DNA from 3 places in the Streptomyces sp. NPDC012508 genome. Region 2 is predicted to be linked to each of the others. Evidence: riboswitches for the same ligand, from Rfam matches in the RefSeq annotation. Region 2 holds a riboswitch; each other region holds the start of a gene.
The links. A riboswitch is a leader RNA that binds a small molecule or an ion and turns the genes downstream of it on or off. The one in region 2 is predicted to bind thiamine pyrophosphate.
Positions count from the first base shown of each region.

Region 1: it holds a riboswitch for thiamine pyrophosphate, as region 2 does, so the genes downstream of both, ACFY8U_RS25605 (thiamine ABC transporter substrate binding subunit) here and thiC (phosphomethylpyrimidine synthase ThiC) in region 2, are expected to answer to the same signal.
Region 3: it holds a riboswitch for thiamine pyrophosphate, as region 2 does, so the genes downstream of both, thiO (glycine oxidase ThiO) here and thiC (phosphomethylpyrimidine synthase ThiC) in region 2, are expected to answer to the same signal.

Region 1 is NZ_JBIBEO010000007.1:436,450-443,540, reverse strand. Features, by position in the region: gene ACFY8U_RS25610 (ABC transporter permease) at 1-1,127, opposite strand, end outside; gene ACFY8U_RS25605 (thiamine ABC transporter substrate binding subunit) at 1,196-2,275, opposite strand; TPP riboswitch at 2,364-2,471, opposite strand; gene rlmN (23S rRNA (adenine(2503)-C(2))-methyltransferase RlmN) at 2,501-3,607, opposite strand; gene ACFY8U_RS25595 (DUF6233 domain-containing protein) at 3,843-4,181, opposite strand; gene ACFY8U_RS25590 (hypothetical protein) at 4,369-4,608, shown strand; gene ACFY8U_RS25585 (hypothetical protein) at 5,282-6,091, opposite strand; gene ACFY8U_RS25580 (MFS transporter) at 6,575-7,091, opposite strand, start outside.
Region 2 is NZ_JBIBEO010000004.1:242,070-249,160, forward strand. Features, by position in the region: gene ACFY8U_RS15335 (metallophosphoesterase) at 1-1,286, shown strand, start outside; gene ACFY8U_RS15340 (hypothetical protein) at 1,446-2,279, shown strand; gene thiC (phosphomethylpyrimidine synthase ThiC) at 2,473-4,245, opposite strand; TPP riboswitch at 4,239-4,385, opposite strand; gene ACFY8U_RS15350 (YibE/F family protein) at 4,457-5,797, shown strand; gene ACFY8U_RS15355 (SsgA family sporulation/cell division regulator) at 5,926-6,360, opposite strand; gene ACFY8U_RS15360 (IclR family transcriptional regulator) at 6,499-7,091, opposite strand, start outside.
Region 3 is NZ_JBIBEO010000006.1:377,845-384,935, reverse strand. Features, by position in the region: gene pknB (Stk1 family PASTA domain-containing Ser/Thr kinase) at 1-699, opposite strand, end outside; gene ACFY8U_RS22425 (thiazole synthase) at 782-1,576, opposite strand; gene thiS (sulfur carrier protein ThiS) at 1,582-1,782, opposite strand; gene thiO (glycine oxidase ThiO) at 1,860-3,026, opposite strand; TPP riboswitch at 3,024-3,136, opposite strand; gene ACFY8U_RS22410 (hypothetical protein) at 3,191-3,532, shown strand; gene ACFY8U_RS22405 (FAD-dependent oxidoreductase) at 3,561-4,775, shown strand; gene ACFY8U_RS22400 (Rv2175c family DNA-binding protein) at 4,819-5,184, shown strand; gene thiE (thiamine phosphate synthase) at 5,272-5,919, shown strand; gene metF (methylenetetrahydrofolate reductase [NAD(P)H]) at 6,073-6,990, shown strand; gene ACFY8U_RS22385 (hypothetical protein) at 7,042-7,091, shown strand, end outside.

The sequences.
Region 1 (7,091 bases), on a different contig from region 2:
AGCGGCAGCATCAGCAGCGCGTCGAAGCCGCGCACCAGCCGTCCGGCCCGCCGGGTGAGGGCGGCGGCCGCGAGTCCGCCGATGACGAGGGCGAGGGCGGTGGCGACGACGGCGTACCGGAGGGAGTTCCCGATCGTGTCGGCCATGGGCACGAGGAACGTGCCAGAGGGGTCGACGGACTGCAGGGCCCGGTAGTAGTCGAGCCCGTATCCGTCCGAGGTGGCGAAGGACCGCTCGACGAGCACGGCGAGCGGGAGGACGAGGAGCAGCACGATGGAGACGAGGACGCCCCCGAAGAGCGTCCACTGGCCCAGCCCCTTGACCCGTCGCGCGGTCTGTTCGGGCGCGACGAGCTTCAGGGCCGTCTCCCGCCGCCGTACCGTCCGGGCGTGCACGGCGAGGACGACGCCGACGGCCACGAACTGGACCAGGGTGAGGACGGCGGCCGTCGTCAGGTCGAAGCGGTCGACCGTCTGCCGGTAGATCTCCGTCTCCAGGGTGGAGTACGCCGGTCCGCCGAGGATCTGGACGACGGCGAAGGAGCCGGCGGTGAAGAGGAACACCATGAGCGCGGCCGCGGCGACGGCCGGGGCGAGCGCCGGCAGGGTCACGGTCCGCCAGGCGGTGAACCGGGAGGCGCCGAGGACGCGGGCGGCCTCCTCCTGGCGCGGGTCGAGCTGCGCCCAGAGGCCGCCGACGGTCCTGACGACGACGGCGTAGTTGAAGAAGACGTGCGCGAGGAGGATCGCCCAGACGGTGGTGTCCAGGCGGACGCCCCACAGCTCGTCGAGCAGCCCGCCGCGCCCGACGAGCGCCAGGAAGGCCGTACCGACCATGACGGTCGGCATGACGAAGGGCACGGTGACGACCGCGCGCAGCAGCCCCTTGCCGGGGAAGTCGAAGCGCGCGAAGACGTATGCGCCGGGCAGCGCGATCAGCAGGGTCAGCGCGGTGGAGGCGAGCGCCTGCCACAGCGTGAACCAGAGGACGTCGAGGATCTCCGGCCGGCTCAGGGTCTCGCCGAACCGGTCGAACCGCCAGGTGCCGTCGGCCCGCAGCCCGCGCTCGACGATCGAGGCGACGGGCCAGGCGAAGAAGAGCGCGAAGAAGGCGACGGGCACGGCCATCAGGCCGAGCCGCGCCGCGCTTCCCCGCACGTCGCGTCGGCGAACACCGCTGACGCGGCTTTCGCGGTCTACTTCAGGACGAGCGAGGACCACGACTGGATCCACTGGTCACGCTTCTCGGCGATCTTCTCGGGCGCCATGGTCTGCGGCTTGTCGATCACCTCGCCGTGCTGCGTGAACAGCGCGGGCAGCTGGGCGCCCTCGGTCACCGGGTTGACGAACATCTGCAGCGGCATGTCTTCCTGGAACTTCTTGGAGATCAGGAAGTCGATCAGCGCCTTGCCGCCCTCGGGATTCTTCGCCCCGTTCAGCAGTCCGGCGAACTCGATCTGCCGGAAGCAGGTGCCGGTGGAGACGCCGGTGGGCGCGTCCTTCGGCTGCGGCTCGGAGTAGAGGACCTCGACGGGCGGGCTGGAGGCGTACGAGACGACCAGAGGCCGGTCGCCCTTGGCCTTCTGGCCGCCTGCCGAGCCGGAGAACTCCTGGTTGTAGGCGAGCTCCCAGCTGTCGACGGTCTTCACGCCGTTGGCCTTGAGCTTCTTCCAGTAGTCCTGCCAGCCGTCGTCGCCGTACTGCGCGGCGGTGCCGAGGAGGAAGCCGAGGCCGGGGGAGGACTTCTCGGGGTTCTCGACCACGAGCAGGTCCTTGTACTCCGGCTTGGCCAGGTCGTCGAAGGTCTGCGGGGGCGCGATCTTCTTGTCGGCGAAGTACTTCTTGTCGTAGTTGACGCAGATGTCGCCGGTGTCGATCGGGGTGACGCGGTGCTCCTTGTCGAGCTTCGCCTCTGCCGCGACGGCGTCCAGGCCCTTCGCCTCGTACGACTCGAAGATCCCGTTGTCGAGCGCGCGGGACAGCAGGGTGTTGTCGACGCCGAAGAAGACGTCGCCCTGCGGGGAGCCCTTGGTCAGGATCTCCTTGTTGACGGCCACGCCGGCGTCGCCGCTCTTGAGGACCTTGACGGTGAAACCGGTCTGCTTGGTGAACTCCGCCAGGACCTCCTTGGAGGCGTTGAAGGAGTCGTGACTCACGAGGGTCACGGTCTTCGGCGCGGGCTCACCGCTCTTGCCCGCCGCGTCCCGGGTGTCCTCGGTACCGCATGCGGCGAGCGTGGTGACGCCCAGCGCTGCGGCGATCGCCGCGGCGACCATCTTCTTGGTGCTCACTGAAAATTCCTCCTGGGTGTGACCAGGAAGAGACGCGGCCCTGCCCACCGGGAAGGCGGGCAGGGCGCAACAGCTCGAGTTGCGACCGAACTTCCTACCCAGAATGACCTGGGCGAGGTTCAGAGGGTCTGCGGTCCGATGACCGCACTCTCAGCGCTGTGGCGCTCCCCTGTCGGAATATGGAGATGTGTTCGAGCACAGACTACAAGGTCAGCGCTCCGACGCCGCGAGCTGTCCACAGGCGCCGTCGATCTCCTGCCCGCGGGTGTCACGAACGGTGACCGGGACACCGTGGGCGGCGATGGCCTCGACGAAGGCCTTCTCGTCCTCGGGCCGGGACGCGGTCCACTTCGAGCCGGGCGTCGGGTTCAGCGGAATCAGGTTCACATGGACCCTCTTCCCCTTGAGCAGCCGCCCGAGGAGGTCGCCGCGCCAGGCCTGGTCGTTGATGTCGCGGATCAGGGCGTACTCGATCGAGATCCGGCGGCCGGACTTCTCGGCGTACTCCCAGGCGGCGTCGAGGACCTCGCGGACCTTCCAGCGCGTGTTGACGGGCACGAGGGTGTCGCGCAGCTCGTCGTCGGGCGCGTGCAGCGAGACGGCGAGCCGGCACTTGAAGCCCTCGTCGGCGAAGCGCAGCATCGCGGGCACGAGGCCGACGGTGGAGACGGTGATGCCGCGCTGCGACAGCCCGAGCCCGTCCGGCTCGGGGTCGGTGAGCCGGCGGATGGCGCCGACGACGCGCTTGTAGTTGGCGAGCGGCTCGCCCATGCCCATGAAGACGATGTTGCTGAGCCGCGCGGGCCCGCCGGGGACCTCGCCGTCGCGCAGGGCGCGCATCCCGTCGACGATCTGGTGCACGATCTCGGCGGTCGACAGGTTGCGGTCGAGCCCGGCCTGCCCGGTGGCGCAGAACGGGCAGTTCATCCCGCAGCCGGCCTGTGAGGAGATGCACATGGTGACCCGGTCCGGGTAGCGCATGAGCACGGACTCGACGAGCGTGCCGTCGTGCAGCTTCCACAGGGTCTTACGGGTGGTGTCGTCGTCGCAGGAGATGTGCCGGACCACGGACATCAGGTCGGGCAGCAGCTCCCCCTGCAGCTTCTCGCGGGAGGCTGCGGGGATGTCGGTCCACTCGGCGGGATCGTGGGCGTACCGCGCGAAGTAGTGGGTGGACAGCTGCTTGGCGCGGAACGGCTTCTCGCCGATCGCGGCAACGGCCTCCTTGCGCTCTGCGGGCGTGAGGTCGGCAAGGTGCCGCGGCGGCTTCTTGGCTCCGCGGGGGGCGACGAAAGTAAGTTCTCCGGGCTTGGGCATGGTGGTACCAGTGTCGCAGACCGAACCCTGTGGCCTGGGGCGGAAGCGGTAGGAGGCGGTCGTTCCGGGTCGTCGCAGGCCGTCGCACCTGGAGGGCGGACGGGCCCGGGGCGGCTCGGGGTCTCTCCCTCGGCGCCCCTGCCCGCCGGGCGAAACCCCAGATCAGCACGGCCGGCAGCCCGAGTGCGCCGCATCGGTGGAGGCTCGCCGACCTCACTGCCGCCCCGGGCAGCGCTCAGTCGAGGATGCCGAGGTCGGAGTCGGGTCGGCAGATTTCGCACGCCCGGATCCCGCCCTCGGTGAGCGCGCGGCGGGCTTCGTCGCTGCTGAGCGGCCGCTTCTGCGGGCCAGCGAGCCTGCAGTCGCCGATGTGGACGCTGTCCGCGACGGGGCGGCCGCCCTCACGCAGGTAGGAGATCACCCACCCCGGCCCCTGCGGCAGCACCCGGACCGGGCGCATCGCCGCCTCGCGGGTCTCGACCTCGGCTATGCGGGCCCGGACCCGGTCCAGGGACAGCACGAGCCAGCACTCCAGGGTCCGGAGCCGTGGCAGGTCGGGCGGGAGTTCGGACATCGCTCACGCCATCTCGGCGAGGGCCCGCTCGGGCTTCCGGAGCGCGGCCACGTCTGCCTGGTGGGCCCGGCACATGCAGGGGGCGGTCATGGCGCTCTTCCTCGGGGGTCAGGCGGGGCGACGGCGGTGCCGAAGCAGCGTGGGTCGCGGCTTGCGAGAATATTCGAACACATGAGCTACTAAAAGTATGAGGCACCACGCGTTCCCCGACGACCTCGTATCCGCCCAGCGTTCCTGGGCCGCGACGTACGAGGCGCTCTCCCGGCCCGGCGCCACGGCCACCACCCGGCTGCGCCGCCGCCTGCTGCGGCTGTCGACGTCCGCGTACTTCCACCCCTACTGGACCCGCCCCCGCCCGGCCGCCGGGCGGGCGGAGCTCGCGGGTCTGGTCCGTGCCGAGCGCGAGCGCACGGGGGACGCGGCATGACCGGGCCGTCGCCGTCACACACCCTCCGGCACATCCGGTGCCGGCCGGGCACCTCCCCGGAGGACTACCGGCACGCCCTGGGCCTCCTCGCCGGGATGACACCGCTCGTCCAGCGCCTCCCGCCCACGGCCGGGCTCGCGCGGGTCAAGGGCTCACGCGAACTGTTCGGTGTGTCCGCCGGCGCGCTACCCACCGGTTCCGCGTCCGGACCCTGTTCCAGGTCGGCATCGACGCCCGCATCGGCGTCGCCGACACCTGGGCCGCCGCCACCGCCGCCCCGCCTCCGTCCGCGTCCGCCCCTCCGGTCCGCCCCTTCGGCGTGCTCGACCTGCCCGACCCACTCGCCGACCGGACGCGACAGCCTTTCAGGGCGCACTGATCCGGTCAGCGCGCACGGATCCGGCGCCTCGCTCTGATCGCCGAAGACCTCCGTACGGCCCACGAAGGGCCCGGCACCCAGCTCTCCCTCGACCACGCCCGCGAGAACCGGCTGCGCCTGGAGCCGGTCCTCGATCGCATCAACGCCGTATACGGCCGCCGCCTCGCCGGCCCGCCGGCGCCTACCGACAGGCCGGCTGACCGAACGAGACGGCCGGGACCAAGTCGCGGACGGGGCGTCGCCACACCGTGGCGCCGCCCCGCAGTGCGTGTCCGCCGTCCGATACGGCGATGACTACCCGGGCGGACGCAGGAAGGTGATCTGCTTCCAGTCCGGGGCGAAACTCCCTTCGTCCAGAACGGTCACGTCCTTCAGGACGTTGTTGCTGTCGACGGAACCGATGCATCCGCGCCCGGACTCTCCTCCGTAGTACAGGATTCGATCGCCGCTGAGTCCGGCGATCTGCGCCCAGTCCGGGGCGAACGCCCCCTCGGAGTAGATGGTCACGTCGTGGAATTTGTTGTCGGCGTCGATGGCGCCGATGCATCCGCGCCCGCCCTCGCCGTAGAACAGGATTCGATTTCCACTGAGTCCGGTGATCTGCTTCCAGTCCGGGGCGAATGCACCAGGCTCGAAGAAGGTGAGGGCCTGCGGAGCGTTGTGGTCGGGGATGCTGAAGAGCCAGGAGCGCTCGTCCGATCCCCCGTAGAACAGGACGCGATCGCCGCTGAATGTGGCGACCTCCGTGAACCCCGGGGTGAAAACACCCTCGGGGGGCTCGGGGAAGGCAACGACGTCCTGGAGGACGTTGTTGTCGTCGATGGAGCCGATGCATGCGCGCCCGGACGCTCCTGCGTAGTACAGGATTCGGTCGCCACTGAGTGCGGTGATCAGTGTCCAATCCGATGCGAAGGTCCCCTCCTCCAGAACAGTCACGTCCTGGAGGAGGTTGTCGGCGTCGATGGAACCGATGCATCCGCGCCCGGACTCCCCGTAGTACAGGATGCGATCTGACATCACGTCGCCTTTCTGGACTGCGTCTCGGCTGTGCTGATCTCCAGACGAAACGCGTTGGTTCGAGGCCCAGTTCGGGTGATGGTCCATGACCTGCACCTTGCCGTCGGAGCGATGCCTCGTCGGCCGCATGAGGGAAGGTGCAATTTCGGTCGCATGGCAGGAAGGGCAGGCGGCGGGAGCGAAACGCACTGGAATCGCTGGAACTTGAACAGCTCACACTTCTCCGCCGGGCATCGGCCCCTGCCGAGGACTACTGACCGCAGCCGACGCGGCCTCGTTCCGCGCGCCGCCGTTCTGCGAGTGGGGAGACCGCCCCGGTTCCGGTGGCCGACATCAAACCCTCTTTCAATTATGGGCACGATGTTTAGAAGTGCGCGAGTCGGGTCGCCGCAACTTGAGAGCGCAACTAACCCTGAAATGCGGTCAGTCCACCGATGCCGGGTGACGACCGGACGTCCCGAGATGAAGCACGTTCACTGTCCGAGAAAGGCCGAGACGGTCTGCCCGATCACCGCACCGCCCCGTCAGGAGTGGCTGACGGGGCCGGGATCGGCCTCGCCTAGGCCACCGTCAGGGCCGGGGCGTGCCGGGCTGGGTCGAGGGGATGCGTGAGGTGAAGAACAGCGCCAGGACCGAGGACAGGGCGAGGATCGCCAGGGCCCCCCGCAGGCCGTCCAGACGGGCTGCCGCGTTCGCGTCCAGCGCCGCCCGGGTCACCTCCTCCGACGTGCCCGCCTCGTCGAGCGCCGTCGTGAGCTGGGCGTCCGACAGGAACGGGACGCCGCTCTGGAGTTCCACGGCGGCCCGGTTCTTGACGTCGGCCGGGATCGCCGGGTCCTGCTCGACGCTCGCCAGGAACGACGACGTGAGCGCGGCGATCAGGAGCGATCCGGCGAGCGCCGTACCGATCGAGGCGCCGAGGTTGGTGACGGCGTTCTGCACACCGCCGACCTCCGCGCTCCGGCTGTCGGGAACGGCGGACACCGTCACCGAACCGAGCTGCGAGGCCAGCGCGCCCATGCCCAGCCCGATCAGCAGGAGTGGGACGGTGACGACCTCCGCACCGGCGTCGGCGTCGAGCGCGGCC
Region 2 (7,091 bases):
GTGCGGCCGGCGTGCCGCCCCGCGAAGCCGGTGCCCCCGGCGTCGCCTTCGAACCTGGCGCGTCCGGTGAACCCGTCGCGCACGCGGCCTCCTTCGAACGGGTCGACTTCGTGAAACCTGTCGAATTCGCCGAACCCATCGAGCCCGTCGAGATCGCCGAGCCCGTCGAATTCGCCGAGCCCGTCGACGCCGTGGGGCCGTTCGAGCCGGCGCCCCCCGCCCGCGTCACCGTCTCCGACCCCACGCTCCTCCTCGGCCGGCCCGCATCCGCGCTCTCAGCCCTGACCACCATGGTCACCCCCGCCGCCGTGGCCCCCGGCCACCCGGGGAACGCCTTCCCGGACGACGAGCTCCCCGAGGGCTACACCCCCACCGAGCGCGACCTCCCGGTGATCAACCGGGGGGACACCGTCCAGGTCCACGTGGACCCGGTCGCGGCCCCCGCGCCCGCCCCGGCCGGCGAAGGCCCCGGCCCCCTCTACGTGGTCGGCGACGTCCACGGCTACCTCGACGAGCTCGTCGAGGCCCTGCGCGAGCAGGGACTCATCGACGAGAACGGCGCCTGGGCCGCGGGCAACGCCCGCCTGTGGTTCCTCGGCGACTTCACCGACCGTGGCCCCGACGGCATCGGGGTCATCGACCTCGTCATGCGCCTGTCCGCGGAGGCCGCTGCCGCCGGCGGCTACTGCAAGGCCCTGATGGGCAACCACGAACTGCTGCTCATCGGCGCCAAGCGCTTCGGGGACACCCCCGTCAACTCCGGCGCGGGCACCGCCACCTTCCAGGCGGCCTGGCTGCTCAACGGCGGCCAGAAGCACGACATGGACCGCCTCCAGGACGTCCACCTCCAGTGGATGTCGCGGCTCGACGCCGTGGTGGAGGAGGACGGGCATCTGCTGATGCACTCCGACACCACCGCGTACCTCGACTACGGGAGCACCATCGAGGACGTCAACGAGACCGTTCACGAGATCATCACCCGAAACGACGCGGACGAGGTCTGGGACCTGTTCCGCAAGTTCACCAAGCGCTTCGCCTTCCGCGACGACGGCGGTCCCCAAGCCGTCCAGGAGCTGCTCGCCACGTACGGCGGCGGCCGTGTCGTGCACGGTCACAGCCCCATCCCGTACCTCCTGGGCCAGGTCGGCACCGAGGACGGCGAGGGCGGCTCGGACCCGATCGTCGACGGTCCGCATGTGTACGCGGACGGTCTGGCGATCGCCATGGACGGCGGTGTGACCATGGCCGGAAAGCTGCTGGTCGTCCAACTCCCCCTGCGGGGCTGACGCATAACCCTGCGCATCCGGGGAGGGTGATTTCGGGAAACCCCCTGTCACCCTGCGCCATAACCGCAATACCATCGGATCATCCGTAGCAGGCTCTCCTCCGTTTCCGCCCAACTGGCCGTTCCCCACGGTCAGCAAGGCCCTACGGAGCATCGGGGGATGCACATGAACGTGGCTCCGCACCTGCTGACCGAGGACCGTGCCGAGTACGTGCGACTCCTCGACGACGCACTGCGTAACGCGCACGACCATCCGGATCTCGCCGAGACCGGGAAACGGCTCACGGCCGAACAGCTGCGCACGATGGCGCTGAACGCGACGGCTCTGATCACGGCCGCGGCGGCGGTCGAGTACGACCACTTCGTGAAGGTCCGCGAAGAGGGCCGCTCACCGAGCGGTACGAGCGTGATGAACGCCGTCCTGGCGGCGGAGGGCGAGGGGCCGAGCGCCGGACCGGGCGCGGGCATCGTCGCGATCGTCACGGTCCTGGCACCGGTCCTCGCCGGTACCGCCGCGGTGATCTTTCTGCTGGTCGGCGCCGTGCTGAAGGTGCTGGCGCCCACGCTCGCGTTCGCCGATACGCTGCTGACCGCGGGGTGGTTCTTCGGCGCCGTCGCCGCCGCCGGCCTCTTCTGCGCGGCGGTCGGGCTGCTGCTCACGGCGCTGCGCAACCGGTCGACGCAGGTGGCCGCCGGCGATCCACCGCCCGCCGAAGTCGACGACGAGCTGTCCCGCGCCCGCGAGGCCTGGCGCCGCGCGCTGGTGGAACGGGGCATCGTCCCGTTCCTGCGCGACGCCCTCGCCGCCCCCGCCCCGTTCCCGGCCACGCCGCCCGTCGCGCCGCCCCGTACCGACCGCATACCGAAGATCGGTTACAGCGGCCCGGAGTTCAGCAGCCCGAACGAGGGCGCCTCTGGCACCCGCCCGACGTTCAGCAGCCCGGACTTCTCCAGCCCGGACTTCGGCTCGCCGGACCACCACGGGCAGGAGTAGCCCGGCCCGGACGACCGAGGACACCGGCCGGATCAGGCCAGGCCCCCCTCCCGGACGGCCGAGGACACCGGCCGGATCAGGCCAGGCCCCTCCGGAAAACGCCGCGGCGGGCACGAGCCGCACGGCCCCCCGGCCATGCGGTCCGCCCCGCCGCTTCGTGCGTCCCGCCACACATACGTACGGAAGCGCGCTGTTACTCAGCCAGCGGCAGATACACCCGGTTGCCCGCGGCCGCGAACTCCTTCGACTTCTCCTCCATGCCGGCCGCGATCTCGTCCGACTTGAGGTCGCCACCGTGCTCCCGGCGGATGTCCTGCGAGATCTTCATCGAGCAGAACTTCGGACCGCACATCGAGCAGAAGTGCGCGGTCTTCGCGGGTTCGGCCGGCAGCGTCTCGTCGTGGAACTCGCGGGCCGTGTCCGGGTCGAGCGCCAGGTTGAACTGGTCCTCCCACCGGAACTCGAACCGCGCGTCCGACAGCGCGTCGTCCCACTCCTGCGCCCCCGGGTGACCCTTGGCCAGGTCCGCCGCGTGCGCCGCGATCTTGTACGTGATGACACCGGTCTTCACGTCGTCGCGGTTGGGCAGGCCCAGGTGCTCCTTGGGCGTGACGTAGCAGAGCATCGCCGTGCCCCACCAGGCGATCATCGCGGCGCCGATGCCCGAGGTGATGTGGTCGTACGCCGGGGCGACGTCCGTGGTGAGCGGGCCGAGCGTGTAGAACGGCGCCTCCTCGCAGATCTCCTGCTGGAGGTCGATGTTCTCCTTGATCTTGTGCATCGGGACGTGGCCCGGGCCCTCGATCATCGTCTGCACGTTGTGGCGCTTGGCGATCGTGTTCAGCTCACCGAGCGTGCGCAGCTCCGCGAACTGCGCCTCGTCGTTGGCGTCGGCGATCGAGCCGGGCCGCAGACCGTCGCCCAGCGAGTACGTGACGTCGTACGTCGCCAGGATCTCGCAGAGCTCCTCGAAGTTCGTGTAGAGGAAGTTCTCCTTATGGTGCGCGAGACACCAGGCGGCCATGATCGAGCCGCCGCGCGAGACGATGCCGGTCTTGCGGCGGGCCGTCAGCGGCACGTACGGCAGCAGCACGCCGGCGTGGACCGTCATGTAGTCGACGCCTTGCTCGGCCTGCTCGATGACGGTGTCCTTGTAGATCTCCCAGGTCAGCTCCTCGGCCTTGCCGTCGACCTTCTCCAGAGCCTGGTAGAGCGGGACGGTGCCGATCGGCACGGGAGAGTTGCGCAGCACCCACTCGCGGGTGGTGTGGATGTTGCGGCCGGTGGAGAGGTCCATGACCGTGTCGGCGCCCCACTTGGTCGCCCAGGTCATCTTCTCCACCTCCTCCTCGATGGAGGAGGTGACGGCGGAGTTGCCGATGTTGGCGTTGACCTTCACCAGGAACCGCTTGCCGATGATCATCGGCTCGATCTCCGGGTGGTTGACGTTGGCCGGCAGCACCGCGCGACCCGCCGCGATCTCCTCCCGTACGACCTCGGGGGAGACGTTCTCGCGGATCGCGACGTACTCCATCTCCGGGGTGATCTCACCCCGGCGGGCGTACGCGAGCTGCGTCACGGCCTGGCCGTCGCGGCCCCGGCGGGGCTGGCGCGGCCGGCCCGGGAAGACCGCGTCGAGGTTCTTCAGGCCACCCCGCGGCGAGGTGTGCTTGATGCCGTCGTCCTCGGGGCGGACCGGGCGGCCCGCGTACTCCTCCGTGTCACCCCGCGAGATGATCCAGTTCTCGCGCAGCGGCGGAAGACCCCGCCGTACGTCCGTGTCGATGGTGGGGTCGGTGTACGGACCGGACGTGTCGTACAGCGTCACGTCCTTGCCGTTGGTGAGGTGCACCTGACGGACGGGCACCCGGAGGTCGGGGCGCGAGCCCTCGACGTATCCCTTGTGCCAGCCCGGCTTGCGCTCGTCCTGGCTGGTGGCAGGCGTGCGTGCATCCTGAATGGTCATGAGACCGATCTCCCTACGCCGGCATTACCCGGTAACAGGTTCGGCGGTCGGCGCAGCCTCCTCCCGTACGTACATCAGTACGCGCGTACGGTGATCAGCGCCCTCTCAGCCCGGTGCTCCGAGCTCCCGCGTGTGCAAAGGTGGCACCACGCTAGCGTCAACCCGGCCATGCTGAACAGTGGGCCCCCGCCGTTCTTGCGATGATCGGTCGGTGACTTCCTCGCAGCAGACCCCGGAACCCGACGGCCACGACGGACACGGCGACGTCGGTCACGGGCACGGCCACACCCACAGTCATGGGCCCGCCGCGCCCGTCTCCCGGCATCTGCGCAGGGTCATCGCCGCGGTCCTGATCCCGTTCGCCACGGCCGTGGTGGTCGGGCTGGTCGTCCTGTGGCCCGGCGGCGCCCCGGAGCACGAACGCACGGGCGTCGGCTTCGACCGGCAGACCTACCAGGGCACGGTCACCAGGGTCGAGCAGGTCGACTGCCAGGACGTGAACGCCGCCCAGGTGCCGCCGACCGCGGACCCCTCCACGCCCCAGGGACGCGAGGCGGCCAACGCCCAGCAGGGGCAGTGCGAGAAGGCGACGATCGAGGTCACGAGCGGTCCGGACCAGGGCCGTACCTTCACCGAGATCGTGCAGCCGGACGCGCCGCGGCAACTGGACGAGGGGCAGGGCGTGGTGGTGGCGTACGCGCCCGACGCCCCGCGCGATCTGCAGTACTCGGTGACGGACGTCAACCGCAAGGTTCCGCTGGCCGTTCTCGCCGGGATCTTCGCCCTCGCGGTCGTGCTCGTCGGACGGATGCGCGGCGTGATGGCCCTGATCGCGCTCGCCATCAGCTTCATGGTGCTGACGTTCTTCATCCTGCCGGCGATTCTGCAGGGATCGAATCCGCTGGTGGTGGCGGTGGTCGGATCGAGCGCGATCATGCTGATCGCGCTCTACATGTGCCACGGACTGTCGGCCCGCACCTCGGTCGCGGTGCTCGGGACGCTGATCTCGCTGCTGCTGATCGGTCTCCTGGGCTCGTACTTCATCAGCTGGGCATCGCTGACCGGGAACACCGACGACAACACCGGTCTGATCCACGGTCTTTACCCGGAGATCGACATGTCGGGTCTGCTGCTGGCCGGCATCATCATCGGCTCGCTCGGTGTGCTCGACGACGTGACGGTGACACAGACCTCGGCGGTGTGGGAGCTGCACGCGGCGGATCCCCGGATGGGGCCGCGCGCGCTGTACCGGGCCGGGATCCGGATCGGCCGCGACCACATCGCGTCCGTCGTGAACACGCTGGTGCTCGCCTACGCCGGTGCGGCCCTGCCCCTGCTGCTCCTCTTCTCCATCGCGCAGAGCAGTGTGGGGACGGTGGCCAACAGCGAACTGGTGGCGGAGGAGATCGTCCGCACGCTGGTGGGATCGATCGGGCTGGTCGCCTCGGTGCCGCTGACCACGGCTCTCGCGGCCATGGTGGTCTCGGCCGACCGGCCGGGCGGCGTGGAGAAGCGTTCAGCCAAGGGCGGGCGCCGCCGCCGCGCCAAGTGACGGGCGGCCGGTGACGAGACGGGGACGTCAAAGACTGGACGTCCGGGCCGGCCGGGCGGCCGGGCCGAGTGACGGCCGCCGGAGAGAGACGACCGGACCAGCCGGCCATCGCGTGTGGGCGCGGCGGCTCAGCCGGCGTTCTCCTCCGCGAGGATCCGGCCGAGCGCCGCCTCCAGGTTGTCCTCGAAGTCACCGAAGGTCCGTTCCTGACCGAGCGGAACGAGCTTGTCCGTACGGTCGAGGAACGCGACGAGCGGCGGAGCACTGGCCCGGAACAGGGCACGGTCGCTGCCGACCTGGAGCCGGATGGCGACGTCCGAAAGGGCCTCGGGGTCGGTGGGCGCGATGTGGACATCGCCGTCCCCGCTCGGTCCGTTGATCCCGTCGAGCAGCAGCTCCCGGCCGAACGCCCAGGTCACAGGCGCGTCTCCGGGGAGGTGGAACGTCATCCGCACCGCGTAGGGATCCCGGGTCTCGTAACGCAGCTCCACCGGGATCCTGAAGGAGAGCTCCTCGGAGACGAGGAAGCTCATCAGAACCTCGGCCTGAACCGACTCTCGCATGATGTACCCCGCAGTAGATGAAGCAGTTGTGTAAACACAGCAGCTGAAAGCTGTGACCAAAACGGCCAGGAATGATCCCTCACGGCCCTCTTGACGCAATCGTGCTGTACGCACTAGCAGATCACAAGGAGTGATTTTTCAGATACTGATAGAGAAAGCGAAGCTACTGAAGAGCCTTCCGATCTCATTGCGTAGTCGGTCGACTGCGGGCAGCAACCGTTCTTGCTGGTGAAGAGGGAGAGAAATGGCCATCGCGGCCGCTGTGGACCCCGCAGTGATGGGGATCGCGGCGCAGACCGTGCCGAGCGCATATTCCTGACGCTCCACCAGGGGTTCCATTCGCCCCATAGCGCCCAAACGATCCAAAAGGGTACGCCGGTTACGCACCGTGTACGGAGTGATGGATTCCACCGGATGGCGATCGAGGTGGTCTTGACGAGTTTTCAGATCCAGTTGACTGAGCAGACACTGACCGATCGCATGCGCGTGACCCGTCTCGCGGAAGTCGGCCCACTCGTCCACAGCGGGGGCGGAGGGAGTGTCGGCGACGGCGACGAGCTCGATCTCGCCCTCGCGGTAGATCGCGAAGTAGACGGGGACGCCGATCTCGTCGCGCCAGTGCGCGAGTGAATCTTCGATCTTGGTGCGACGATTCTGCAGGTCTCCGCCGCCGGCCAGTCGACCGGCCGCGTCGCCGAAGACGAACACACCCTTCTCGCGGCGGAGATAGC
Region 3 (7,091 bases), on a different contig from region 2:
CACATCGGTGTTCAGGTGCTGGTAGAGAACCTGGGCGGGGGTGTCCCCGCCGTGCGGCTTGCCGCCGGTCAGCATCTCGTACAGGACGACACCACAGGCGTACACGTCGGCGCGGGTGTCCGCGGTGCCGTGCTCGATCTGCTCCGGCGCCAGGTACGAGACGGTGCCCAGGACCGAGCCCGTGGTGTGCGTGGCCGAGCCGACCGCGCGGACGAGACCGAAGTCGGCGACCTTCACCCGGCCGTCGTCCCCTATCAGGACGTTCTCCGGCTTCATGTCCCGGTGGACGAACCCGGCCCGGTGCGCGGCCCCCAGCGCGGCGAGTACCGGCTCCAGGACGTCGAGCGCGGCGCGCGGCTGGAGCGCCCCGCGCTCGCGCAGCACGTCACGGAGGGTGCACCCCGCGATGTACTCCATCGCGAGGTAGACGTACGCGCCGTCCGCGCCCTGGTCGAAGACCCCGACCACGTTGGGGTGGGAGAGCCGGGCGACGGACTTGGCCTCGCGGATGAAGCGCTCGACGAAGGTGGCGTCGGCGGCGAGGGCCGGGTGCATCACCTTGAGGGCGAGCACCCGGTCGAGGCGGATGTCGACGGCCCGGTAGACCGTGGCCATCCCGCCGACGGCGATGCGCGCGTCGACGCGGTAGCGGCCGTCGAGCAGCTGCCCGACGAGGGGGTCCTGAAGGGTCGTGTCCACGGCCTCGAGTTTACGAGCCGCCGAGCCCCACCCGTCCCCACCGCCCCCGACCGCAGCACAGCTGTGACGCGAGGCCGCCGCGTCAGAACGCCGGGCGCTCCGGGTCCAGGGCTGCCTGGCCCTCCGTGGGGGAGGAGGCGTGGGCGAAGTGGCGGCGGGGGATGCGGCCCGCCCGGTGGGCCAGGCGGCCCGCCTCCACCGCGTGGCGCATGCCCTCCGCCATCAGGACCGGGTCCTGCGCCCGGGTCACCGCGGAGGCGAGCATGACCGCCGAGCATCCCAGCTCCATCGCCTGCGCCACGTCCGAGGCCGTCCCGGCCCCCGCGTCCAGGATCACCGGCACGCCCGCGGATTCCACGATCAGCTCGAAGTTGTGCGGGTTGCGGATCCCGAGCCCGGAGCCGATCGGCGAGCCCAGCGGCATGACCGCCGCGCACCCCACGTCCTCCAGCTTCCGCGCGAGGACCGGGTCGTCGCTGGTGTACGGCAGGACCGTGAAGCCGTCGTCCACCAGGGTCTCCGCCGCGTCCAGCGTCTCGACGGGGTCCGGCAGCAGGGTCCGCTCGTCGGCGATGACCTCCAGCTTGATCCAGTCGGTGCCGAGCGCCTCCCGGGCCAGGCGCGCGGTCAGGACCGCCTCGCCCGCCGTGTAGCAGCCGGCCGTGTTCGGCAGGACGCGGATCGAGAGCCGGTTCAGGACGGACAGGACCGAGCCGCGCACGGTCGGGTCCAGTCGCCGCATGGCGACCGTCGTCAGCTCGGTGCCGCTGACGGCCAGCGAGCGTTCGAGCACGTCGAGGCTGGGCGCCCCGCCCGTGCCCATGATCAGCCGCGAGGAGAACTCCGTACCGCCGAGGAGGAAGGTGTCGTCGGACATGGCGCTCAGCCCCCCTGGACGGCGGTGAGGATCTCGACCCGGTCGCCCTCGCCGAGGAGGGTCGCGGACCACTGGCTGCGCGGCACGACCGTCTCGTTGACGGCCGCGGCGACACCCGACGGCGCCGTCGTCAGCGTCGCCACCAGGGCGTCGAGGGCCGTGGGCGCGGCGAGGGCACGCGCCTCGCCGTTGACGGAGACGTTCATCGAGACGGTCGTCGAGACGGTCGTCGAGGCGGTCGTCGGCTCGTTCGGCTCGTTCGTCGAGGGGTTCGTCGAGGCGTTCATACGGGCTGCTCCTGACGTACGGGGGAGAAGCGGCGGGGAGTGAAGGGGCGGGCCTCGTCCGGAAGCGCGCCGGTGGTGAGCAGCTCGGCCATGACATCGCCGGTGACAGGCGTGAGCAGGACCCCGTTGCGGTAGTGCCCGGTGGCCAGCTGGAGGCCGGGCAGCGCGGTCGGGCCGAGCAGCGGCGCGTTGTCGGGGGAGGCAGGTCGCAGACCCGCCAGCGTCTCGGTGAGCGGCAGCTCGGTGAGACCCGGTACGAGCTCATGGGCGTCCCGGAGCAGCTCGTAGACCCCGCCCGCCGTGACGGTGGTGTCCCAGCCCAGCTCCTCGCTGGTCGCGCCGACCACGAGCTCCCCGTTCTCGCGCGGCACGAGATAGACATGGCTGCCGCGGACGACGGCCCGGACGGTCCGGGACAGGAACGGCGCGAACGCGCGCGGCACGGTGAGCCGCAGCACCTGTCCCTTCACAGGGCGTACGGGAGGCAGGACCTCCCGCGGCACCCCGGCGAGCTGCCCGCTCAGGCTGCCCGCGGCCAGGACGACCTGGTCCGCGGTGAGCTCGTGGCCCCCGGTGAGCGCGACACCCGTGGCCCGGTCCCGTACCACCGTCAGCCGTTCGGCGGGACCCCGGTGGAAGACCACCCCGGCCCGCTCGCAGGCGGTGACCAGCGCGGCGGCGAGCCGGCGCGGATCGACCTGATGATCGCCGTCGACCCGCAGCCCGCCGCGCACCCCCGGCGCCAGCATCGGCTCGAGGCGGCGGCAGTCGCGTCCGCTGAGCCATTCCGACTCCAGGCCGCAGCGGGTCTGCAGCGCGTGCAGTTCACGCAGATGCGCCCGGTCGTCGGCGTCGAGCGCGACGGCGAGCGTGCCGCAGGCGCGGTAGCCGACGTCATGTCCCGTGGCGTCCTGGAGTTCGGCGGTGAACTCCGGATAGCGGCGCGCGGAGGCGAGGTTGAGGGCGAGCAGGGTCTCCTCGCCGTAGTGGAGCTCGGTGACGGCGGCCAGCATTCCGGCCGCCACCCGGGCGGCCCCGCCGCCCGGTTCGGGGTCCACGACCGTGGTGCTCAGCCCGCGCTGCGCGGCCCGCCAGGCCGTGACCAGGCCGATGATTCCGCCCCCGATGACGAGAACGTCAGAGGTACTGCATGTACGCGACATGGGCGTCCAGCCCCTCCCTTCGCCGGCATGACCCGGATCAGGTTCGTACGGTCGGAGGCCGGCCAGCCTCCCTCTCAGCCCGGTGCGTCCGGGCTCCCGCGAGTGCTCTACGTTGACGGTCAGCCTAACCCCAGCCCCCGACGCCCAGTAAGGGAGCCTCCACCGTGCCGCGTTCTCTCGACGGTCTCGTCCTCGCCCCGGTCGCCGACCAGGCCCCCGGTCAGGTCGGGACGCGTACCCGGTTCACGTACCACGAGGAGGACGGCCGGATCTGGGCCGAGTACGCGGGCGGGGACGTGGTCCGCGGGAACCTCGTCGGCACGCGCGCGGGGGACCGGCTCGACTTCCGGTACGTGCAGCTGAAGCAGGACGGAACGACTTCTTCCGGGCATTGCGTCTCCATCGTGGTCGAGCTCCCGGACGGCCGCGTTCGGCTGGAGGAGAGCTGGGCATGGGAGTCCCAGGAGGGCTCCGGCACCAGCGTCGTGGAGCAGCTGTCTTCCTGACGGTGCGTCAGATACGTAAGGTGATCGGGTGAGCGAGCAGAAGCAGGCACAGCAGCGGGTCGTCGTCGTGGGCGCGGGGATGGCGGGGGTACAGACCGCCGTAGCCCTGCGCGAGCAGGGCTTCGACGGAGCGGTCACCCTCATCGGGGCCGAGCCCCACCAGCCCTACGACCGCCCGCCCCTCTCCAAGGCGGTCCTCCTCGGCAAGGCCGAGGACTCGGCCTTCGACGTCGACTTCGAGGCGCTCTCCATCGAGCTGCGCCTCGGCCTCGACGTGACCGGCCTGCGCGCCGACGCCCACGAGGTCGACACCGAGGCCGGGCCCGTCCCGTACGACGTCCTGGTCGTCGCCACCGGCGCCGAACCCGTCACCCTGCCCGGCACCGAGGGCGTACCCGGGGTCCATCTGCTCCGCACCCTCGACGACGCCGCCCGCCTCAAGCCCGTCCTGGAGCGGCGGCACGACATCGTGGTGGTGGGCGCCGGCTGGATCGGCGCCGAGTTCGCCACCGCCGCGCGCGAGGCCGGGTGCGCGGTCACCGTGGTCGAGGCCGCCGACCGCCCGCTCGCCGGCGCGCTGCCCGCCGAGGTCTCCGCCCCGATGGCCCGCTGGTACGAGGAGAGCGGCGCCGAACTCCTGACCCACGCGCGCGTGGACCGGATCGAGCCCGGCACGGTCCACCTGGCCGACGGCCGGCGACTGCCCGCCGACGCGGTCGTCGTCGGCATCGGCGCCCGGCCGGCCACCCGGTGGCTCACCGGTTCCGGCATCGCCCTCGACGAGGACGGCTCCATCACGGCCGACGACCGGCTGCGCACCTCCCTGCCCGACGTGTACGCCGTCGGCGACTGCGCCTCGTTCCCCTCCGCCCGCTACGGCTCCCGGCTCCTGGTCCACCACTGGGACAACGCGCTCCAGGGCCCCCGTACCGTCGCGGCCGACATCATCGGCGAGACTCCCGGGACCTACGACCCGGTCCCGTACTTCTGGTCCGAGCAGTTCGGACGCTTCGTCCAGTACGCCGGGCACCACGCCACCGGCGCCGAGCTGGTCCACCGCGGGGACCCCGCCGAGCCCTCCTGGTCCGTGCTGTGGCTGCGCGACGGCGCCCTGGTCGCCCTGCTCGCCGTCGGCCGCCCCCGCGACCTGGCCCAGGGCCGCAAGCTGATCGAGTCCGGAGCGCGGCTCGACCCGGAGCGCGCCGCCGACGCCTCCGTCCCCCTGAAGGCGGCACTCCTGTAGGCCCGACTACCGACTGTCAGTCCGGGATGGCAGGCTTGTCCCCGTGACCGAGATTGACGCAAGAACCGATGCTCTCGTCCCCGCCTGGCTCTACCTCCCCGACATCGCGGAAATGCTCGACGTCGAGGTGACGCGCGTGCGGCAGCTGGTCAAGGAAGGCCAGCTCATCGCCGTCCGCCGCGGCGAGAACAAGGCGCTTCAGGTGCCCGCCGCCTTCATCGACGGCGACAAGGTGGTCAAGGGCCTCTCCGGCACCCTGACTCTCCTGAGGGACGACGGCTTCACCGACGAAGAGATGCTGGAGTGGCTTTTCACTCCCGACCCGACCCTGCCGGGCACGCCCGCGCAGGCCCTCAGCGAGAATCGCGGCACGGAGGTGAAGCGCCGCGCCCAGGCGCTTGCCGTCTGACGTAGACGAAGAGACACCACAGGAGTCTCCGGGGGCCGGCACCGCCCGGCCCCCGGGGACCGCCGCACCCAACGGGGGGAAGCACCCATGTCCACGCCTCGCGCGCAGCTCGCCGACGCCCGGCTCTACCTCTGCACGGACGCCCGCAGGCGGCAGGGGGACCTGCCCGCGTTCCTCGACGCCGTGCTCTCCTCCGGCGTGGACATCGTGCAGCTGCGCGACAAGGGCATGGAGGCCGGTGAGGAGCTGGAGCACCTCGCCGTCTTCGCGGAGGCCTGCCGCCGGCACGGCAAGCTGCTCGCCGTGAACGACCGGGCGGACGTGGCCCACGCCATCGGCTCCGACGTGCTGCACCTGGGCCAGGGCGACCTGCCCGTGCCCGCGGCCCGGGCCATCCTCGGCGACGAGGTGCTGATCGGCCGGTCCTGCCACCACGAGTCCGAGGTGGACGCGGCAGCCGCCGAGCCCGGCGTGGACTACTTCTGCACCGGCCCCTGCTGGCCCACCCCCACCAAGCCCGGGCGGTACGCCCCCGGCCTCGGCCTCGTGCGCCACGCGGCCGCCCTGGAGCAGGACCGCCCCTGGTTCGCCATCGGCGGGATCGACGAGACCAACCTGGACGAGGTCCTGGACGCGGGAGCGCGCCGGATCGTCGTCGTACGGGCGATCACCGAGGCCGACGACCCGGCCGCGGCGGCGGCCCGGCTGGCCAAGCGGGTCCGCGAGCGCGCCTGACCGGGACGGCACGGACGTCGTCGTCCGGGGGCTGTCGTCCGGCGCTTGTCGTAACGTCCGAGGACCCACCCCGACTCTCGGGTGATGTCCAAAATCGTGTCCATTACTCGGACGCTGCTTCGTCGGCCGTGGCACCCCGTCTAACCTGCCGGTATGGCCCTTGGTACCGCTTCCACCCGCTCGGACCGCGCGCGAACGGTCCGCGACATCCTCGCCTCCGGCAGGCCTTCGTACTCCTTCGAGTTCTACGCGCCCAGGACCGAGAAGGGTGAGCGGAGCCTCTGGAACGCCCTGCGCCGGGTCGAGGCGGTCGGCCCCAGCTTCGTGTCCGTGACCTACGGCGCTGGCGGCTCCACCCGCGGCGGCACCGTCAAGGCCACCCAGAAGATCGCCGGCGACACCACGCTCACCCCGGTCGCCCACCTCACCGCGGTCGACCACTCGATCGCCGAGCTGCGCAACGTCCTGGGCCAGTACGCCGACGCCGGCATCCGCAACATGCTCGCCCTGCGCGGTGACCCGCCGGGCGACCCGCTGGGGGAGTGGGTCGAGCACCCCGAGGGCGTCCGGTACGCCGCCGACCTGGTGCGGTTGATCAAGGAGTCCGGCGACTTCTGCGTGGGCGTAGCCGCCTTCCCCGAGATGCATCCGCGCTCCACCGACTGGGACACGGACATCCGTCACTTCGTGGACAAGTGCCGGGCCGGCGCCGACTACGCCATCACCCAGATGTTCTTCGACCCCGAGAACTATCTGCGGATGCGCGACAGCGTGGCGAAGGCCGGCTGCGAGACGCCGATCATCCCCGAAGTCATGCCCGTTGTGAACGTGAAGACCCTCGACCGCCTGCCCCAGCTGAGCAACGCGACCTTCCCCGCGCATGTGAAAGACCGCATCCTCGCCGTCAAGGACGATCCGGCCGCTGTACGCTCCATGGGGATCGAGTTCGCGACGGAGTTCTGCGCACGTCTGCTCTCCGAGGGTGTCCCCGGACTGCACTTCATCACGCTGAACAACTCCACCGCGACGCTGGAGATCTACGAGAATCTCGGACTGCACGTGCAGTCGTGACCGGCGTACCCGCCCCAGACCCGCGGCGGTGGCCGTAGGAGAGGGGCGGGCATGGGGTGGACGGTCCTCTACATCGCGTTCGGTGTCGTCGCGTTGTGGCT